3 regions of the Nocardioides perillae genome follow, and region 1 is predicted to be linked to each of the others. Evidence: predicted binding sites of a transcription regulator. Region 1 holds the regulator's gene; each other region holds the start of a gene.
What was found. The regulator HrcA, encoded in region 1, represses chaperone genes, less so after heat shock. The targets are predictions, from matches to a motif close to TTGGCACTCGNNNNNNNCGAGTGCCAA.
Positions count from the first base shown of each region.

Region 1 (4,512 bases):
GTGCCCGCCCTGGTCGAGCGCGGGCTCGTCGAGCCCGCGCCCTGGCGCGACCACGACCGCGTGGTGCTGACGCTGCGCGGCCGGCTGCTGGCCGACGGCGTGGTGCGCGAGCTGCTCAGCTGACCATCCGGATCGTCAACGGGTAGCGGTAGGGCTCGCCGTTGCTGGCCTTCACCGAGCCGATGATGGTGAAGACGAGCCAGTACGCCGCGAACGCCAGTGCGAGCGGCACGACCAGCAGCGCGCCGACGCCGAGGGTGACCACGACCACGAGGACGCCCAGCACCGCACCGACGATGCCGAAGAGCAGCACGGAGAGCTGGAAGTTCAGCGACTCGGCCGCCTGCCGGCGGACGTAGGGCGAGGAGCCCTTCGCCAGCAGCACCACGAGCGGGCCGAGGAAGGCCAGCGCTACGAACGCCGCCACGAGCGCGCTCCAGTGCGCCGCGCCGCCCCACGTCTGCTCCTCGGCGCTCGCCGGCCGGTCGGGGTGGGCGCCGTACGCCGCGCCGTACGGCTGGCCCAGTCCGTACTGCTGCCCGTAGCCCTGCCCGTAGCCCTGCCCGTACTGCTGGCCGTACGGCTGGGCCTGCCCGTACGGCGCGGGCTGGCCGCCCCAGGACGGGGGCGGCTGCTGGCCGGGCGGCTGCTCGCCCGGCTGGTGCGGGTCGGGCTGGCCGGGGGACTGGCCGGTGGGGTCGCTCATGGCGGCAGCGTAGTGCGCGCCGGCCTCAGCCCGCGGTGACGAAGTCGATGAGCTCCTCGACGCGGCCGAGGAGCTCCGGCTCGAGGTCCTGGTAGCCGCGCACGCCGCCCAGCACGTGCTTCCAGGCGCGGGCGACGTCGGCCTGGTCGCGGTGCGGCCAGCCGAGCAGCTGGCAGGTGCCCTTCTTCCAGTCGAGGTGGCGCGGCACGTCGGGCCAGCGCTGGAAGCCGAGGCGCTGCGGCTTGACCGCCTGCCAGACGTCGACGAAGGGGTGGCCGACCACGAGCACGTGCGGCCCCATCGGCCCACGGGCCACCGCCTGGGCGATGCGGCTCTCCTTCGAGCCCTTCACGAGGTGGTCGACCAGCACCCCGACGCGGCGACCCGGCCCCGGGCGGAAGTCGCGCAGGTGGTCGGCGAGGTCGTCGACGCCGCCGAGGTACTCGACGACGACGCCCTCGACCCGCAGGTCGTCGCCCCAGACCTTCTCGACCAGCTCGGCGTCGTGGCGGCCCTCGACGAAGATCCGGCTGGCGCGGGCGACCCGGGCGGGCGCGTCGGGCACGGCGAGCGAGCCCGACGCGGTGCGGGTCGGGGCGGCCGGCACCGTGCGGTGCACCGGCGCGTGCAGCACGACCGGGCGGCCCTCGAGCAGGAAGCCGGGCCCCAGCGGGAAGGTGCGGCGCTTGCGGCGGCGGTCCTCGAGCGTGACCGTGTGCAGGTCGCGGTCGACGGCGACCACCTCGCCGCACCAGTCGGTGGTGACCTCCTCGACCACGAGGCCCAGGTCCGCGGCCTGCTCGGTGGCGCGGCCGCGCCTCGGCGCGCGCCAGTCGGTGGCCAGCACGTCGTCGCCGTAGCGGTCAGCGGGGGAGGTGCGTCCCGGGGCGCCGGGGCTCGTCGAGGTCACCGGGACACGCTAGGCGGGCGCGCACCCCGCGCGGCGGGGGCGCGCCGAGCTCACTCCCCGTCGGGCCCGCCCTGCCCGGGCGGGCCGTCGCCCAGCTTCTCGGTGGGGTCGGGCACGCCGAGGTCGAGGTCGTCACGGGCCTCGTCGGGGTCGAGGGGCTCGGCGAGCGGGTTGTCCTCGCCGGGCTGCAGGTCCTCGGGCAGCTGGTCGTCGGGGATGCCCGCAGCGCCGTCGGTGCCGTCGCCGTCGGTGCCCGCCGGGCGCTCGTCGCTCGCACTGGTCATGGCGACCACGCTGCCACGGCCGGGGGCGCGCCCGCCTCGCCCGCTCAGAGGAGCGGCAGCCGCTTCTGGCTGCGCGGCAGGTGCTCGTAGCCGCGCCGCACCGCGTGCTCGAGCGCCTCTGCGGGGTAGGGCCACGAGGCCGACGCCAACGCCTGCGACACCGGGACGCCGCGACCCGCGGCGTCGCGCACGGTCTCGGCCACCACCCCGATCGCGGCGCGCTGCTCCTGCACGAAGTCGAGGCCCACCGGCGCGCCGTGCCCGGGCAGGACGACGGTCTGCGGCGTCAGCAGCCCGATCACCAGGTCGAGCGCGCGGGGCCACTCCAGCGGCCAGCAGTCCTCGCCGTACGCCGGGTGGCCGGACTCCTCGACCAGGTCGCCGGCGAGCAGGACGTCGGCGTCGGGCACGCGCACCACGAGGTCGCCGGCGGTGTGGCCCCGGCCCGGGTGCACCAGCTCGAGCACCCGGTCGCCCAGGTCGAGGACGGTCGCCGAGGAGAAGGTGTGCGTGGGCAGGACGACCTCGGTCGCGAGCACGTCGTCCCGGTGCGGGTCGCCCGGGTCTGTCGCGTAGCGCGCCTTCAGCCGGTCGGCGCCGGCCGCGAGCTCGTCGGCGGCGACCTCGTGGGCGTGCACCGGCACCGCGCCGTACGCGTCGGTGACGGCCACCGTGCCGAAGGTGTGGTCGACGTGCCAGTGCGTGGTGACCACGGCGGTGACCTCGCCCACCCCGAGGCGTCGCACGTCCTCGACGACGGCTCGCCCGGCAGCAGCGGAGCCGTGCGGGTCGACCAGCACGAGCCCCGCCTCGCCCCCGACGAGCACGACCCCGACGTCGCACCAGGAGCGCCGCGCGTGCCACACACGGTCGGCGACCTCGCGGAAGTCCTCGGTCCGGCTCACCGGGCGAGCCTACGAGGGGGAGTAGGATTGGCACTCCGTCGAGTTGAGTGCCAGCAGAGGAGGAGCCGTGGTCGAGGACCGTCGCCTGGCCGTCCTGCGCGCGATCGTGGAGGACTACGTCGCCACCGAGGAGCCGGTCGGCTCCAAGGCGCTGGTGGAGCGCCACGGCCTCGGGGTCTCCCCGGCGACCGTCCGCAACGACATGGCGGTGCTCGAGGAGGAGGGGCTGATCCGCCAGCCCCACACCAGCGCCGGCCGGGTGCCGACCGACGCGGGTTACCGCCTCTTCGTCGACCGCCTCACCACCGTCAAGCCGATGAGCCAGGCGGAGCGGCGGGCGATCTCGCAGTTCCTCGACGGCGCCGTCGACCTCGACGACGTCGTCTCGCGCAGCGTGCGGCTGCTCTCGCAGCTGACCCGCCAGGTCGCGGTCGTGCAGTACCCCACGCTCACCCGCTCGACGGTGCGCCACGTCGAGCTCGTGGCGCTGACCCCGTCCCGGCTGCTGGTCGTGCTCATCCTCAGCAGCGGCCGGGTCGAGCAGCGGCTCGTCGAGCTCGGCGCCGACCTCCCCGACGACCGGCTCGCCGACCTCCGCACGCGGGTCAACCGCGCCGTCACGGGCGAGCGGATCGCCGAGGCGACCGGTGCGCTGGCCGACCTGCCCGCCGCCGTGCCGCCCGACTGCACCGAGGAGGTCGCGGCAGCCCGGGCGGTGGTCGCGGCCCTCGTCGAGGCGATGTCGGACCACCGCTCCGACGAGCGGGTCGCCGTCGGCGGCGCGGCCAACCTGGCGCGCTTCGGCGACAGCTTCGACTCCGCCGTGCGCCCCATCCTCGAGGCGCTCGAGGAGCACGTCGTGCTGCTCAAGCTGCTGGGCGAGGCCTCGACCGGCGGCGCGGTCACCGTGCGGATCGGCCACGAGGGGCCGATCCAGGAACTGGCCAGCACCAGCGTCGTGGCCACCGGCTACGGCCCGGGCGAGGAGGCGCTGGCCTCGCTGGGCATCCTCGGGCCCACGCGCATGGACTACCCCGGCACGATGGCGGCGGTCCGCGCGGTCGCCCGCTACGTCTCCCGGATCCTCGACGAGGCCTGACCGGCCCCGGCCGGCCCGCCACCCGCACGCCCCGTCCCACCCCGACCCCACCTTGCCCCCGACTCGCCACCGACGAAGGACCCACGTGAGCCAGGACCTCTACGAGCTGCTCGGCGTCAGCCGCGACGCGGACGCCGACGCGATCAAGAAGGCCTACCGCAGGCTGGCCCGCCAGCTGCACCCCGACGTCAACCCCGACCCGGAGAGCCAGGAGCGGTTCAAGCAGGTCTCCGCGGCCTACGAGGTGCTCTCCGACCCGCAGAAGCGCGCGTCGTACGACCGGGGCGGCGACCCCTTCGCGGGCGGCTTCGCCGGCGGGGGACAGGGGGCCGGCTTCTCCTTCACCGACATCATGGACGCCTTCTTCGGCGGCGGCGCGCCCGGTGCCGGCGGGGCGGGCGGCGGCCGCGGCCCGCGTCCGCGCACCCGCCGCGGGCAGGACGCGCTCATCCGCGTCGAGGTCGAGCTGGCCGAGGCCGCCTTCGGCGCGACCCGTGAGCTCAAGGTCGACACCGCGGTCGTCTGCGGCACCTGCCACGGCGACGGCGCGGCGCCGGGGTCCTCTCCCGTGCCCTGCGAGACCTGCCGGGGTGCCGGCGAGGTCGCGC
Region 1 is NZ_JACCAC010000001.1:1,990,933-1,995,444, forward strand. Features, by position in the region: gene hemW (radical SAM family heme chaperone HemW) at 1-123, shown strand, start outside; gene BJ989_RS09205 (DUF4870 domain-containing protein) at 116-706, opposite strand; gene BJ989_RS09210 (DUF3097 family protein) at 732-1,616, opposite strand; gene BJ989_RS09215 (hypothetical protein) at 1,667-1,900, opposite strand; gene BJ989_RS09220 (MBL fold metallo-hydrolase) at 1,945-2,805, opposite strand; gene hrcA (heat-inducible transcriptional repressor HrcA) at 2,873-3,904, shown strand; gene dnaJ (molecular chaperone DnaJ) at 3,990-4,512, shown strand, end outside.

Region 2 (4,512 bases), 750 kb from region 1:
CGCGGGCGCCTTCTCCGGCTTGTCGGCCACGACGGCCTCGGTGGTGAGGAACAGCGCGGCGATCGACGCGGCGTTCTGCAGCGCGGAGCGCGTGACCTTGGCCGGGTCGATGATGCCCTCGGCGATCATGTCGACGTACTCGCCGTTGGCGGCGTTGAGGCCGTGGCCCGCGGTGAGGTTGGCGACCTTCTCCGCCACGACGCCGCCCTCGAGACCGGCGTTGACCGCGATCTGCTTGAGCGGGGCCGAGGTGGCCACGCGGACGATGTTGGCACCGGTGGCCTCGTCGCCCTCGAGCTCGAGCTTGTCGAACGCGGTGGCCGCGGCCTGGACGAGCGCCACGCCACCACCGGCGACGATGCCCTCCTCGACGGCCGCCTTGGCGTTGCGCACGGCGTCCTCGATGCGGTGCTTGCGCTCCTTGAGCTCGACCTCGGTGGCCGCGCCGACCTTGATGACGGCCACGCCGCCGGCCAGCTTGGCGAGGCGCTCCTGGAGCTTCTCGCGGTCGTAGTCGGAGTCGGACTTCTCGATCTCCGCGCGGATCTGGTTGACGCGACCGGCGATCTGGTCGGCGTCGCCCGCACCCTCCACGATGGTGGTCTCGTCCTTGGTGATGACGACCTTGCGGGCCTGGCCCAGCATGGCGACGTCGGTCGACTCGAGCTTGAGGCCGACCTCCTCGGAGATGACCTGGCCACCGGTGAGGATGGCGATGTCCTGCAGCATGGCCTTGCGGCGGTCGCCGAAGCCCGGGGCCTTGACGGCGACGGACTTGAAGGTGCCGCGGATCTTGTTGACGACCAGGGTCGACAGCGCCTCGCCGTCGACGTCCTCGGCGATGATGACGAGCGGCTTGCCCGACTGCATGACCTTCTCGAGCAGCGGCAGCAGGTCCTTGACGTTGGAGACCTTCTGGTTGGCGATGAGGACGTAGGGGTCCTCCAGCACCGTCTCCATGCGCTCGGGGTCGGTGACGAAGTAGGCCGAGATGTAGCCCTTGTCGAACCGCATGCCCTCGGTCAGCTCGAGGTCGAGGCCGAAGGTGTTCGACTCCTCGACGGTGATGACGCCTTCCTTGCCGACCTTGTCCATCGCCTCGGCGATGATCTCGCCGACGGTGGTGTCGGCGGCGGAGATGCTCGCGGTGGAGGCGATCTGCTCCTTGGTCTCGACGTCCTTCGCCATGCCGAGCAGCTGCTCGGACACGGCGGCGACGGCGGTCTCGATGCCGCGCTTCAGCGCCATCGGGTTGGCACCCGCGGCGACGTTGCGCAGGCCCTCGCGGACCATCGCCTGGGCCAGGACGGTCGCCGTCGTCGTGCCGTCACCGGCGACGTCGTCGGTCTTCTTCGCGACCTCCTTGACCAGCTCGGCGCCGATCTTCTCGTAGGGGTCCTCGAGCTCGATCTCCTTGGCGATGCTCACGCCGTCGTTGGTGATCGTGGGGGCGCCCCACTTCTTCTCGAGCACGACGTTGCGGCCCTTGGGGCCGAGGGTGACCTTGACGGCGTCGGCGAGCGTGTTCATGCCACGCTCGAGCCCGCGCCGGGCCTCCTCGTTGAAAGCGATCAGCTTCGACATGTCTCCTGCGGTTCCTCACTCGAGTGGAGGGTCGTGACCCGGTTCGTCGCCCGCGACGGACGGCCTGACCGAGCCGGCGGACCCTTCCCGCCGTCGCTGCAGACCTCGACTCCCCGGACCGGAAGTCATGGCACTCTCTCGAGGAGAGTGCCAGCGTCATGTTTAGCACTCGCCCCAGGCGAGTGCAAGGCGGGTACGCCGCGGCGCGCGGCGCCGCCGGCCGGCAGACGGGCAGCCTCAGGCCGCATCGAGCCGCGCGCGCACCAGGGCGGCGAAGGAGGTCGCGACCTCGGGCACGACGTCGAGGTAGAGCCCGGGCTCGATCAGCTCCAGCTCGCTCACGACCAGGGCTCCCTCCCACCGCATCAGGTCGACGCGGGCGTAGGCCAGGTCGGGCGCGGCGCCGTCGCGGGCGAGCCCCGGCAGGGCGGTGGCGACCTCGACCGCGCGCGCGGCCACGGCCGCGGCCTCGTCGGTGGGCTCGGTGCGGCGCGAGGACCCGCCGTACAGCTCGTGGACGCGCACCTCGCCGCCGGCCGGGCGCTTGTCGACCTGGGCGACGACCCGGCCGTCGAGCACGTAGACCGACGTCTCGCCCTCCGTGCGCACCGCGGGCACGACCGGCTGCACCAGCCACGGCGCCGCCACCAGGCCCTCGAGCCGCTCGTCGCGCAGCGAGTCGCACACGACGACGCCGACGCCACCGGCGCCGGTGCGGGGCTTGACCAGCACCTCGCCCCAGGTGTCGAGGGCAGCCGTCAGACCCTCGACGAGGGTGCGCTCGTCGAGCAGCCGGCTCGGCACGACCGGCAGGCCGGCGGCCTCCAGCTCGAGCAGGTAGGCCTTGTCGGTGTTCCACGCGAAGACCTCGGCCCCGTTGAGCAGCCGCCCCTCCGCCTCGACCCGCCGCGCCCAGGCGAGGAACTCGGCGACCCGGCGCTGGTAGTCCCACGTCGAGCGCGCCGCCACCAGCGCGGCGTCGCCCCACGCGACCGTCTCGTCGTCCCAGCGCACCCACCGCGCGTCGAGGCCCTCGGCGGCCAGCGCCCGCAGCAGCAGCTCGCCGCCGGTCTCGCCGTCGGGGAGCAGGGCGCAGGTCGCCAGCAGCACGTCGTCGCTCATGGCGAGGAGGCTAGGTGAGGCGCCGGCGCAGATGAGCACCCGTACCCATGCGCCGGGCCGCCCCCACGTCCCATGCTGAGCAGGTGACCACCACCTCGCCCCCGCCGGCCGCGACGCCGGCGCCGCCGCCCGCCCCGCACGCCGGCCCCCGGCCCGTGCCCGCCCCCCGCCTCGAGTGGCTGACCGCGGAGGTCGCCGACTGGCGCCGCCGCGGCCTCCTCGACGAGGCGCAGGCCGCGGCCGTGCTCGCGCTCTACACCCCCGGCCGCCGGGCGTCGCTGGCGCGGCTGCTGCTCGTCGTCGGCGCCTGCTTCGTGGGCGTCGGCCTGCTGTGGCTGGTCGCGGCCAACCTCGCCGCGCTCTCCCCCACCGCCCGCTTCGCCGGCGTCGTGGTGGTCTGGCTGGTGCTGCTGCTCGGCAGCGAGGCCCGCTCAGCGCGGCTGCCCGGACCGGTCGTCGCGGTGGGCCGGCTGGCAGCGGTGCTCGCGTTCGGCGCGGTCGTCTTCCAGGCCGCGCAGTCGCTGCAGGTGCCGGCCTGGGAGCCGCGGCTGCTCGGGGTGTGGGCGGCCGGCGCGCTGCTCCAGGCGTACGCCGTGCGCTCGGCCCTCGCGGTCGTCGTCGGCGTCGCCGTCGGCACCGGCTGGCTCGTGTGGGCCGGGGTCGGGGCGTCGGCGACCGGTCTCGACGTGGTGCTCCTGCTCGGGGCGGCCGGCGTCGGCGCGGTGGCCCTGGGCGCCCTGCACGAGGGCGGCAGCGACCGGCTGGCCCGCCTCGGCGTGCCGTGGCGCGAGGCCGGTGCCCTCCTGGTGCTCGCCGCCCTCTTCGGTGCGGCCCTGCCCTTCGTCGAGGCCGACGCCCAGCGCCCGGGGGCCTGGGCCCTCGCCGCTGGCGCGGTCGCCCTCGCGCTGGCCGCCGTCGCCGCGGCCCGCTCGGTCGGTCAGGGGCGCCTCGAGCCGGCCGTCGCCGCGCTCGCCGTCGCCGTGGCGACCGCGCTCGTGCTGTGGGAGGCGGGCAACGACGCCACCGACGTCGACCTCGCGGGCTGGCTGCACGCCGGCGCGGGGGTCCTCGCCTACGTCGGCCTGGCCGTCGCGGTCGCCGCGGCCGGCACCCTGCGCGACAGCGGTCGCCTCACCGGGCTGGCCACCGTCGCCCTGGTCGCCTTCACCACCGTGCAGGCCTTCGCGGTCTTCGCCCGCGTGGTCGAGGGCGCCTGGCTCTTCCTGCTGCTCGGCGCCGTGCTCGTCGGCACCGGGTGGCTCACCGTCCGCGCCCAGCAGCGCCTCGCCCGCACCCTGGAGGAGCAGTGAGCACCCTCGCCCGCGCGGCCGTCGCCGCCCTCGCCTCGCTGCCGCTGGTCGCGGCCGGCGTCGCACCCCAGCTCTCCGCCCGCCTGACCGGCGAGGAGGTGCTGCTGCGGGTGGCGCCGGTGGACCCGATCGACCCCTTCCGCGGGGCCTACGTCGACCTCGACTACCCCGACCTCACCACCGAGGGCGGCTCGTGGCCGCCGTCGGTCGACGACGGCCGGAGCGGCGCGGTCTACGCCGTCCTCGAGGAGCGCCCCGCCGCCGACGGCCTGCCCGCCACCTGGGCCTTGGCGCGCTGGTCCCGGGAGCGGCCCGCCGACGGCCTCTACCTCGCCTGCGACGACGCCGACTGGGCGGTGCGCTGCGGCATCGAGAGCTGGTTCGTGCCGCAGGACGAGGCGCTGCGCCTCGAGCGGGTGCTCGCCGACACCGGCGCGCTGGCCACCGTCCGCGTCGACGGTCGCGGCAACGCCGCGATCACCGGCCTGCGCGCGCC
Region 2 is NZ_JACCAC010000001.1:1,243,777-1,248,288, reverse strand. Features, by position in the region: gene groL (chaperonin GroEL) at 1-1,584, opposite strand, end outside; gene BJ989_RS05820 (ATP-grasp domain-containing protein) at 1,822-2,706, opposite strand; gene BJ989_RS05815 (DUF2157 domain-containing protein) at 2,790-4,016, shown strand; gene BJ989_RS05810 (GDYXXLXY domain-containing protein) at 4,013-4,512, shown strand, end outside.
Region 2: the regulator HrcA is predicted to act here: its motif matches at 1,747-1,773, upstream of groL (chaperonin GroEL).

Region 3 (4,512 bases), 540 kb from region 1:
GCGCGAGACCGACCCGGTCGCGGCGATCAAGGAGATCTGCGCGGCGAGCCTGCTGCACCCCGGTGCCGAGGGTGCCGACGTGGTGGTCGAGGCGGTGGGCCGCCCCGAGACGTGGGAGCAGGCGTTCTACGCCCGGGACCTGGCCGGCACCGTGGTGCTGGTCGGCGTGCCGACGCCGGACATGGAGGTGCCGCGGATCCCGCTGATCGACGTGTTCGGTCGCGGCGGGGCGCTGAAGTCCAGCTGGTACGGCGACTGCCTGCCGGGCCGTGACTTCCCGATGCTGGTGGACCTCTACCGCCAGGGCCGGCTCGACCTCGACGCGTTCGTGACCGAGGAGGTCGGCATCGGCGACGTCGAGGCCGCCTTCGAGAAGATGCACGGCGGCCCCGGCGTCGAGCCGGTGCTGCGCTCGGTGGTGGTCCTGTGAGCGCGGCCGCGCCCGGCGGCCTCCGCGTCGACCACGCGGTCTCCTCCGGCACCTTCAGCCTCGACGGGGAGACCCACCAGGTCGACAACAACCTGTGGGTGGTCGGCGACGACGCCGAGTGCGTGGTCGTCGACGCCCCCCACTCCGTCGACGACGTGATGGCGCTCGTGGGTGAGCGGAAGGTCCGCGCGATCGTGCTCACCCACGCCCACGACGACCACTGCCGCATCGCCCCGGCGCTGCGCGAGCGCACCGGCGCGCCGGTGCTGCTGCACCCCGACGACAAGCCGCTGTGGGAGCTCACCCACGGCGGGCCCGACGACCTCGACGCCACGCTGTGGGACGTCGACCTCGCCGACGGCCAGCGCCTCGAGGTCGCCGGCACCACGCTTCAGGTGCTGCACACCCCGGGCCACGCGCCAGGCGCGGTCTGCCTCTACGCCGAGGACCTCGGCTGCGTCTTCACCGGCGACACGCTCTTCCAGGGCGGGCCGGGCGCGACGGGGCGCTCCTTCAGCGACCGGCCGACCATCGAGGCCTCGATCCGGGCGCGGCTCTTCGCCCTGCCCGACGACACCGTCGTCCACACCGGCCACGGCGACGACACCACCATCGGCGCCGAGCGGGCGGCGCTGGGCGAGGGCTAGAGCGGGCGGACGGAGAAGGCGCGGCCCTCACCTGCGACGCGGGTGAGGACGACCGTGGCCTCGGCGTCGCCGCTGAGGGCGAGCCGCTTGCGCAGCTGCTCGGGCACGACGGCGACGCCGCGCTTCTTGATGGTCAGCCGGCCCACGCCGCGCTCGCGCAGCGCTGCCCGCAGCTGCTTCTCGCGGTAGGGCAGCTGCTCGAGCACCTCGTAGGCCCGGGCGAAGGGGGTGCGCACCGCGTCGTCGCCCGTCACGTAGGCGATGTGCTCGTCCACCAGCCCGCCCTCGACCGCGGCCGCGACGGCGGTGACCAGGCCCGCGCGGACGACCGCGCCGTCCGGCTCCCACAGGTAGCGCCCGATCGCGCGCACCGGCCGCGGCTGCCCGTCGTACGGGTCGTCCTCCTCGGTCACCGTCGCGAGGCCGGAGCCGCCGGCGGGGATCACGGTGGCCCGGCGCGACGCGGTGGCGAGGCGGCGCGACCACAGCGCGGCCTCCTTCACCTCGCCCGCCTCGCTGACCCACTCGGCCTCGACGCCGGCGGGCACGAGGTCGTGGGGGATGCCCGGGGCGACCTTGACCACCGCGGGCGTGCCGCGCGACTCGGCGAGCAGGCCCTCGATGAACGACCACGGCGGCGTCCATCCCTCGGCGTCCAGCTCCCGGCCGCGGGCGGAGCGGCGGGCGGGGTCGGCGTACGCCGCGCCGAAGGCGGCCACGTCGACGGCCGTGGCGTCGGCGACCTGCACCGCGCCCGCGAGGCCGAGGGCCGCGAGGTTGGCGCGTGCGACCTCGACGCGCACGGGGTCGAGGTCGACGCCGGCGGCCGTGAGCCCGGCGCGTGCCATCGCGACCAGGTCGCCGCCGACGCCGCAGCCGAGGTCGACGACGGAGGCGGGTGCGGCGAAGGCCAGCCGGGCCGCGCGGTGGGCCGCGACGCGGGCGCGGGTGGCCTGCTCGAGGCCGTCGGGGGTGAAGTACATCCGCACCGCGTCGTCGCCGAGCTTGGCGACCGCGCGGGCGCGCAGCTGCACCTGGGTCAGCGCGGCCGCGGCGTGCTCGGCGACCGGCTCGGTCCGGCGCACGGCTGCTGCCGCGCGCACCACGTCGCCGTCGGCGTCGGCCCAGGCGTGGGTGGCCTCGACCAGCAGCTGCTGGCCCGCGTCGGTGAGCAGCCAGCGGAAGGCGTCGAGGTCCACGGTGGCGATCCTCGCAGCCGCCGACCCTCCTGGCACTCCTTCGGGGTGAGTGCTAATGTCCGCGTTGGCACTCTCCTGGTGAGTGTGCCAGCGCGAGCGCGACGAGCGTGCGACCCCCGCGACGGCGTACTCCTCGACCCGGCCCGCGACCCGAGACCATCAAGCGACGTGTGCAAGAAAGTGGAGGTCGACACCGTGTCGGTCAACATCAAGCCCCTCGAGGACCGCATCGTGGTCAAGCCCCTCGACGCCGAGCAGACCACGGCGTCCGGCCTGGTCATCCCCGACACCGCCAAGGAGAAGCCCCAGGAGGGCGAGGTCGTGGCGGTCGGCCCGGGTCGGTTCAACGAGGACGGCGACGAGCGCATCCCCATGGACGTCTCCGTGGGCGACAAGGTCATCTACAGCAAGTACGGCGGCACCGAGGTGAAGTACGGCGGGGACGAGTTCCTCATCCTCTCGGCGCGCGACGTCCTCGCGATCGTCTCCTGACCCTGCTCACACCCCTGAGCACCCCCTGACGGTCCGGGACGCGCCGGCGCACAGCGCCCGCGTCCCGGACCGTCTTCCTTCCACCCTGAGGAGCACCTGATGCCCAAGATCCTGGAGTTCGACGAGAACGCCCGGCGGGCGCTCGAGCGCGGCGTCGACGCGCTCGCGAACGCCGTCAAGGTCACGCTCGGCCCCAAGGGCCGCTACGTCGTCCTGGACAAGAAGTGGGGCGCCCCCACGATCACCAACGACGGCGTCACCGTCGCCCGCGAGGTCGAGCTCGACGACCCCTTCGAGAACCTCGGCGCGCAGCTGACCAAGGAGGTCGCCACCAAGACCAACGACGTGGCCGGTGACGGCACCACCACGGCGACGGTCCTGGCCCAGGCGATGGTCCACGAGGGCCTGCGCGCGGTCGCCGCCGGCGCCAACCCGATGGGCCTCAAGCGGGGCATGGACGCCGCGGCCGAGGCCGTCGGCGACGCCCTCCGCGCGGCCGCCCGCGAGGTCGAGACCCGTGAGGACATGTCCTCGGTCGCCACGATCTCCTCGCGCGACTCCCACATCGGCGACCTGCTCGCCGAGGCCTTCGACAAGGTCGGCAAGGACGGCGTGATCACCGTCGAGGAGTCCAACACCATGGGCACCGAGCTGGAGTTCACCGAGGGGATGCAGTTCGACAAGGGCTACATCTCGCAGTACTTCGTCACCGACCCCGAGCGCATGGAGGCCGTCCTCGACGACCCCTACATCCTCCTGCACCAGGGCAAGATCTCGGCCGTCGCGGACCTGCTGCCGCTGCTGGAGAAGGTCATCCAGTCGGGCAAGCCGCTCTTCATCCTCGCCGAGGACGTCGACGGCGAGGCGCTCTCGACGCTGGTCGTCAACAAGATCCGCGGCACCTTCAACGCCGTCGCGGTGAAGAGCCCCGCTTTCGGCGACCGCCGCAAGGCGATGATGCAGGACATCGCGACCCTGACCGGCGGTCAGGTCGTCGCCCCCGAGGTCGGCCTCAAGCTCGACCAGGTCGGCCTCGAGGTGCTGGGCCAGGCCCGCCGCGTCGTGGTGACGAAGGACGACACCACGATCGTCGACGGCGCGGGCGACGCGGCCGAGGTCGAGGGTCGCGTCAACCAGATCAAGGCCGAGATCGAGTCGACCGAGTCCGACTGGGACCGCGAGAAGCTCCAGGAGCGCCTCGCCAAGCTGGCCGGCGGCGTGTGCGTCATCAAGGTCGGCGCCGCCACCGAGGTGGAGCTGAAGGAGAAGAAGCACCGCATCGAGGACGCCGTCTCCGCGACGCGCGCCGCGATCGAGGAGGGCATCGTCCCCGGCGGCGGCTCCGCGCTGATCCACGCCGTCTCGGTGCTGGAGAAGGACCTCGGCCTCACCGGTGACGAGGCCGCCGGCGTGCGCATCGTGCGCAAGGCCGCCGACGAGCCGCTGCGCTGGATCGCCGAGAACGGCGGCGAGAACGGCTACGTCGTCACCACCAAGGTCCGCGAGCTCGGCGTCGGCAACGGCTACAACGCCGCCACCGGCGAGTACGGCGACCTGGTCGCCCAGGGCGTCCTCGACCCGGTCAAGGTCACCCGCTCCGCGCTGGTCAACGCGACCTCGATCGCGGCGATGCTGCTCACGACCGAGACCCTGGTCGTCGACAAGCCCGAGGAGGAGGAGCCCGCGGCCGCCGGCGGCCACGGGCACGGTCACGGCCACTGAGGCCAGCCGCTCCACCCGCGAC
Region 3 is NZ_JACCAC010000001.1:1,453,211-1,457,722, forward strand. Features, by position in the region: gene BJ989_RS06755 (S-(hydroxymethyl)mycothiol dehydrogenase) at 1-430, shown strand, start outside; gene BJ989_RS06760 (MBL fold metallo-hydrolase) at 427-1,077, shown strand; gene BJ989_RS06765 (THUMP-like domain-containing protein) at 1,074-2,276, opposite strand; gene groES (co-chaperone GroES) at 2,472-2,768, shown strand; gene groL (chaperonin GroEL) at 2,868-4,490, shown strand.
Region 3: the regulator HrcA is predicted to act here: its motif matches at 2,306-2,332, upstream of groES (co-chaperone GroES).